2 regions of the Streptomyces sp. NPDC087901 genome follow, and region 2 is predicted to be linked to the other one. Evidence: riboswitches for the same ligand, from Rfam matches in the RefSeq annotation. Region 2 holds a riboswitch; the other holds the start of a gene.
What was found. Region 2 has a riboswitch for glycine ahead of gcvP (aminomethyl-transferring glycine dehydrogenase). Riboswitches for the same ligand answer to the same signal wherever they lie in the genome.
Positions count from the first base shown of each region.

Region 1: linked by a shared signal. The riboswitch ahead of gcvT (glycine cleavage system aminomethyltransferase GcvT) and the one ahead of gcvP (aminomethyl-transferring glycine dehydrogenase) in region 2 are both predicted to bind glycine.

Region 1 covers NZ_JBIUUC010000006.1:67,829-71,232, reverse strand. Annotated here, with positions in the region: gene ACIOEW_RS20545 (enhanced serine sensitivity protein SseB) at 1-731, opposite strand, end outside; gene ACIOEW_RS20540 (AAA family ATPase) at 848-1,582, opposite strand; glycine riboswitch at 1,751-1,844, shown strand; gene gcvT (glycine cleavage system aminomethyltransferase GcvT) at 1,987-3,102, shown strand; gene gcvH (glycine cleavage system protein GcvH) at 3,204-3,404, shown strand, end outside.
Region 2 covers NZ_JBIUUC010000010.1:284,955-288,358, forward strand. Annotated here, with positions in the region: gene gcvP (aminomethyl-transferring glycine dehydrogenase) at 1-2,037, opposite strand, end outside; glycine riboswitch at 2,233-2,329, opposite strand; gene ACIOEW_RS28590 (PRC-barrel domain-containing protein) at 2,431-2,811, shown strand; gene ACIOEW_RS28595 (DNA polymerase IV) at 2,736-3,404, opposite strand, start outside.

The sequences.
Region 1 (3,404 bases), on a different contig from region 2:
CGCATCCAGTCGGCGACGGGGTCCTGGGCCACATCGAGCAGCACCAGGTTGACGGGCCAGGGCACCTCGACGTGCCCCAGCGCCCGGCCCAGGGCGTCCATGGGGGCGTTGCGCCCGGCTCCGTCCCAGGTGGAGAACTCGATGCCGACGAAGAGGACGGGGTCGCCGCCCTCGATGCTGGCCAGGGCGCGGCGGGCGCTGAGCACGACACCGCTCGCCTCGAACTCCCCGGCCGCGGCGGAGAGGAAGTCGACGGGCTCCTCCTGCCAGTCCGGCTCGTACAGCCGGACCCGGCCGCCGCTGGACGGTCCGTCCAGCGCGGTGCGGCCGGTCCGGCAGAGCTCGGCGACGGCGGGCGGCGGCAGCGGCATGCCGACCGCGCCGCCCGGGTTCACCGCGATGCCGAGCTGCGGGGGCAGGCCCCGGGCGAACTCGCGGGCGGGGGCCACGGTGAACGACATGTGGGCGCCGACGCAGGCGAGGAACTGCTGTTCGGAGCTGAACACGGGCACGTACGGCGCGCCCTCGATGTCCAGCGTCGGCAGATCGAGGTCGGTGGCGTCCGGCGAGCCGCCGCTGGGCAGGGGCACCCACAAGTGGCTGCGGCCGAGCACCTCCACCAGCCGGCCGCCCGCCTCCGGGCTGCCGAGCGAGGCGCTCAGCACTTCTTCGAGCTCGTTGGCCGGCCATCCGCCCTGCGGATGGGTCCGGGCCGGTGCCGGAATGTCCACTGTCTCCCTCTCTCACCCCATGTCGTGCAGCAAGAGATTAGCGTCGATCCTTCGTGACAGGCTGCCGGGTTCTCCGGCAGTCCCGCTTCGAGCTGCCGGATCGGAAGCGGGCGGGACTACGGCCCGCCTGTCGCGCCGGGGTCCGCGATTCGGGACACGGGATGTCCGGCCTCACTCTGTGCGTCTGCGAATGTGATCCGCTTCAGCAGCCCCGCCGCCTCCCGGTCCAGCAGCACCGCCGAGGCGCACCCGAGCGGCAGCAGGCCCGCCTCGGTGTCCCGCAGCAGCCGCCCCACGGCCCTGCGGTGCCGGGCGAACGCGTACCCGGAGACTCCTCGGCCGCGCTCGCGCTGCCCCTCCCTCGCCGTCTGCGGGGTGACGTCGAGCAGTACGAGGTGCAGGATGCGGCCGCGGCGCCTGGCGTCACGGGCCAGCCAGCCGCGCACCCAGGCCTGGGTGCCGCAGTCGTGGACGACTACGGAGGCGCCCGATCGCAGCACCCGCCACAGGCCCCAGTAGTGGGCGACGCGGACGAGCGGACGGTAGAGGGCGTACGGAAGTAAGCGGGGCATCAGGGCCGCCCAGCGGTCCCTGGTGTTCTGGGAGTCGACGGCGTGCGCCGAGACGGCCCGTGCGATGAGTGTCGATTTGCCGCTGCCGGGCAGTCCGGAGACCACCACCACGTCGCCCGCGGCGAAGTGCAGGCCGCGCGGGCTGCGCCCGCCCCGCTCCCGCAGGTCCCGTACGACGGGTGCGTGCGGGCCCAACGCCTCCCTGGCCGGTGCACCCGGCTGCGCGGGCAGTGCGCCGTGCGCGACCCCCGCGGTCGTCGCGTACCGCTGCAACGTCATCGCCCTCCCCCTGTCGGCTACCCACACCTGCCCAAGAAGTGTAAAGAAAAGGTAATGCGGCACAACCGTCCGACCCGCCGGATCCTGCAGGAGACCGGCATCGGTACCGGCCCCCCACTCTCCCGCAATGCGTGCGATGATGGCCCCCTCAACTGCATACAGGCCGCTCGAATCCGCGCGGGAGAGTCCCGGCCACCGTGCCGGGCGCCGAAGGAGCAAGATCCTCCCTTGAATCTCTCAGGCCCCGTACCGCGTGGATGAGGCAGATCTGAAAAGCGAGTCGCCCTGCGGCTCCACCCAAGGTGCAAGCCGAACCCCTGCGGGGTCTCTCGGCGAACCTCTCAGGTTCCGATGACAGATGGGGAGGGATCGTCCTCGTCGTCATGCCCTGGGAGCCTTGAACCATGAGCACCGCCACCCGTCTCACCGCCCTCGATGCCCTGCACCGTTCGCTGGGTGCGACCATGACCGACTTCGCGGGCTGGGACATGCCCCTGCGGTACGCCAGTGAGCGCGACGAGCACAACGCCGTGCGCACGAAGGCCGGCCTCTTCGACCTCTCGCACATGGGCGAGATCACCGTCACCGGCCCCGAGGCCGTGGCGCTGCTGAACTTCGCGCTCGTCGGCAACATCGGCACCGTCTCCGTGGGCCGCGCCCGCTACACGATGATCTGTGCCGAGGACGGCGGCATCCTGGACGACCTGATCGTCTACCGGCTGGGCGAGACCGATTACATGGTGGTCGCCAACGCCGGCAACGCCCAGATCGTGCTGGACGCGCTGACGGCCCGCGCCGACGGCTTCGACGCCGAGGTGCGCGACGACCGCGACGCGTACGCGCTGCTCGCCGTCCAGGGCCCCGAGTCCCCCGCCATCCTCGCGGCCGTCACCGACGCCGACCTGGACGGTCTGAAGTACTACGCCGGGCTGCCCGGCACGGTCGCCGGGGTCCCCGCGCTGATCGCCCGTACCGGCTACACCGGCGAGGACGGCTTCGAGCTCTTCGTCGCCCCCGGGCACGCCGAGCAGCTGTGGCGGGCCCTCACCGAGGCCGGCGCCTCCCGCGGCCTGATCCCGTGCGGGCTCTCCTGCCGCGACACGCTGCGCCTGGAGGCGGGCATGCCGCTCTACGGGCACGAGCTGACCACGGCGCTGACGCCGTTCGACGCCGGTCTCGGCCGGGTCGTGAAGTTCGAGAAGGAGGGCGACTTCGTCGGCCGCAAGGCCCTGGAGGCCGCCGCCGAGCGAGCCGAGACCGCCCCGCCCCGCAAGCTCGTCGGCCTGGTCGCCGAGGGCCGCCGGGTGCCGCGCGCCGGGTTCTCCGTCGTCGCCGACGGCCAGGTGATCGGCGAGGTCACCTCGGGCGCACCCTCGCCCACACTCGGCAAGCCGATCGCCATGGCGTACGTCGACGCCGCACACGCCACGCCCGGCACCGAGGGCGTCGGGGTGGACATCCGGGGCAGTCACGAGCCCTACGAGGTCGTGGCCCTGCCGTTCTACAAGCGGCAGAAGTAGAACCGGCGGCGGATCCGGCACTGCGTACGTGACGCAGTCCTGTCTCACACCGTAAGACCATCGTTCATCAGCACTCCCCCGCGTACAGGAGAATTCAGGTCATGAGCAACCCCCAGCAGCTGCGGTACAGCAAGGAGCACGAGTGGCTGTCGGCCGTCGAGGACGGCGTGGCCACGATCGGCATCACGGAGTACGCGGCCAACGCGCTCGGTGACGTCGTCTACGCCCAGCTCCCCGAGGTCGGTGACACGGTGACCGCGGGCGAGACCTGCGGCGAGCTGGAGTCGACCAAGTCGGTCAGC
Region 2 (3,404 bases):
CACCTGACCGCCGGCGTCGTGCACCTCGGCGCAGATGTCGGCGACGTGCTCCTCGAAGACACCGTGGGTGGACGGGTAGGTGATCATGAGCACGGCGAGCTCGTCGCGGTGCTGCGCGATCTTGGCGCGGAGGTCCTCGATGTCGACCTCGCCGTCGTCGGCGGTCTTCACCACGACGACCTTCATGCCGGCCATCACGGCGCTCGCGGCGTTGGTCCCGTGGGCGGAGGAAGGGATCAGGCAGACGGTCCGGCCCTCGTCGCCGTTGGCACGGTGGTACGCGCGCACGGCCAGCAGCCCCGCGAACTCGCCCTGCGACCCGGCGTTCGGCTGGATGGAGACCGCGTCGTAGCCGGTGACCTCGGCGAGGCGCTCCTCCAGCTCACGGATGAGTGTCAGGAAGCCCTCGGCCTGCTCGGCCGGTGCGAACGGGTGCAGCGCGCCGAACTCGGGCCAGGTGATCGACTCCATCTCGGCGGTCGCGTTCAGCTTCATGGTGCAGGAGCCGAGCGGGATCATGCCGCGGTCCAGCGCGTAGTCGCGGTCGGCGAGCTTGCGCAGGTAGCGCAGCATCGCGGTCTCGGAACGGTGCTGGTGGAAGACCGGGTGGGTCAGGAACGCGTCGGTGCGCAGCAGAGTCTCCGGCAGCGCGTCGGCGGTCGTGGCATCCAGCGCCTCGATGTCGCCTTCGGCGCCGAAGGCGGCCCAGACGGCAGCGACCTGCGCGCGGGTCGTGGTCTCGTCGCACGCGAGCGAGACCAGGTCGCCGTCGACGAGCCGCAGGTTGACCCCGCGGTCACGGGCGTCGGCGACCACCGTGGCGGCCTTGCCCGGGACCCGGACGGTGAGCGTGTCGAAGTAGGTACCGGTCACCACGTCGACACCGGCGGCCCGCAGGCCCTCGGCAAGGATGGCCGCGTAGCGGTGGGTGCGCCGCGCGATCGTCCGCAGCCCGTCGGGGCCGTGGTAGACGGCGTACATGCCGGCCATCACGGCGAGCAGCACCTGAGCGGTACAGATGTTACTGGTGGCCTTCTCGCGGCGGATGTGCTGCTCGCGGGTCTGCAGGGCCAGCCGGTACGCCTTGTTGCCGTCCGCGTCCACGGAGACACCGACGAGGCGGCCCGGGAGGCTGCGGGCGAACTTCTCGCGTACGGCCATGAAGCCGGCGTGCGGACCGCCGAAGCCCATCGGCACACCGAAGCGCTGCGTGGTGCCGACCGCGATGTCCGCGCCCAGGTCGCCGGGCGACGTGAGCAGGGTGAGCGCCAGAAGGTCGGCGGCCACGGAGACGATCGCGCCGAGCTCGTGGGCCTGTTCGATGACGGGCTTGATGTCCCGTACGGCTCCGGAGGCGCCCGGGTACTGAAGCAGCACGCCGAAGACACCGCGCTCGGCGATCTCGGCCGGGATGCCGTCGGTGAGGTCGGCGACGACGACCTCGACCCCGGTCGGCTCGGCTCGGGTCTCGATGACGGCGACGGTCTGCGGCAGGGTGTCGGCGTCGACCAGGAAGACGCCCTTCTTCACCTTGCCGACGCGCCGGGCCAGCGCCATGGCCTCGGCAGCCGCGGTGCCCTCGTCGAGCAGCGAGGCGCCGGAGGTGGGCAGCCCGGTGAGCTCGGCGACCATCGTCTGGAAGTTCAGGAGGGCCTCGAGTCGGCCCTGGGAGATCTCAGGCTGGTAGGGCGTGTACGCCGTGTACCAGGCCGGGTTCTCCATCACGTTGCGGAGGATCACCGGCGGGGTGAACGTGCCGTAGTAGCCGAGCCCGATCATCGGGGCCAGGACCTGGTTGCGGTCGGCGAGGAGGCGCAGCTCGGCGAGGACCTCGGCCTCGGTCCGGGCGGCCGGGAGCTTCAGGGCCTCGGCGCTCCTGATCACATCGGGCACCGCGGCGGCGGTCAGCTCGTCGAGCGAGCCGTAACCGACCTGGGCGAGCATCTTCGCCTGTGCCTCGGAATCGGGACCGATGTGGCGCTGCTCGAAGGGAATTCCCTGTTCGAGCTGGGAGAGCGAAGTGCGACGGGGGGTCATGATGGAGGCCTCCTGGTCTGTCACGACCTGCGAGGGGCACCACGGCGCGGGGTGCCCGAACGGCCTCCCCCTCTGTCATCTCAACCTGAGAGCTTCACCGGTGCCCGCAGGGCGCACCGGCTTTCACCGTCGGTGAGGGAGAGGTCCTGTCCGGCCGTGGCCGTACGGGAACCTCGCCCTGCTTTCCAGAGTGACCTCGTCCGTGCGGTACGGGGGCCTGAGAGATTCCGGGGAGGATTTGCTCCTTCGGCGCCTCCGGATTTCCTCCGGAGGACTCTCCCGCACAGGGTCAGCAGCCGTTGCCAGCCTACCAGCGGGGTATGCGGTGGATATCTCGAGTGGCCAATGCCACGGATGTGCACTTCTGTAGTGCCTGTGGAGTAGCTGCGACCAATGGGAGGCCACGTGCAGACCGACATCGATCCGCGCAGCCTGATCGGCCGCAAGGCGTTCGACCGCAAGGGCACCAAGATCGGTACCGTGGACGAGGTGTATCTCGACGACGCTACCGGTGTGCCCGAATGGGCGGCCGTGCGCACCGGACTGTTCAGCCGGGACGCCTTCGTCCCGTTGGAGCCCAGCGAATTCGTCGAGGACACGCTGCGCATCCCCTTCGACCGCGCCCTGATCAAGGACGCACCCGACTTCGGCGTCGGCCGTCATCTCTCGCCGGAACAGGAGCTTCAGCTCTACCGGCACTACGGTCTGGACTCGGCGCCGGGCGGGAGCGCCCCCGACCGCGACTTCGGCAGGCTGGCGGGCCAGGACGAGTAGTCCACCGGGTTCCGCACGAGCGGCAGCGGATCGGCCGGCTGCAGTTCCGGATCGTCGATACGGAACGTGCGGACCCGGCCGGGCGCCGATTCCGGTTCCTCGAATCGCACCGTCACCCGTCCGACCCCGCTGCCCTGTACCCAGCCGTGCCCATGGGTGTCGTGGTGCACGTCGTGACCGGCCGGCCAGCGCCGCGCCGCAAGCTGCTCCGCACTCTCCTGCGCGGACTCCTCGCCCGCCGGCTCCCCCTCGTCCGCGCCCGCTTCGGTGGTGTCGGGGAGCTCGGCGGCCGTCCGCTCGGCAGCCGTCCGCTCGTCCGCCGCCTGGGCGAACAGGTCCTCTTGGGTGAAGTCGGCAAGGCCGGTGACGCCGACGCCCAGCAGTCGCACGCCGCCGGTGGTGTCCACGGACTCCAGGAGCCGCGCCGCGGCCTCTCTGACCACCGTGGGGTCGTCGGTGGGCCCGCGGAGTGTCTCGGAGCGGGTAAGGGTCGAGAAGTCGTAGCGCCGCACTTTCAGCACCACCGTGCGCCCCGACCGTCCAGCGCCCCTCAGCCGCCGGACACACCGGTCAGCCAGCCGCTCCACCTCTGT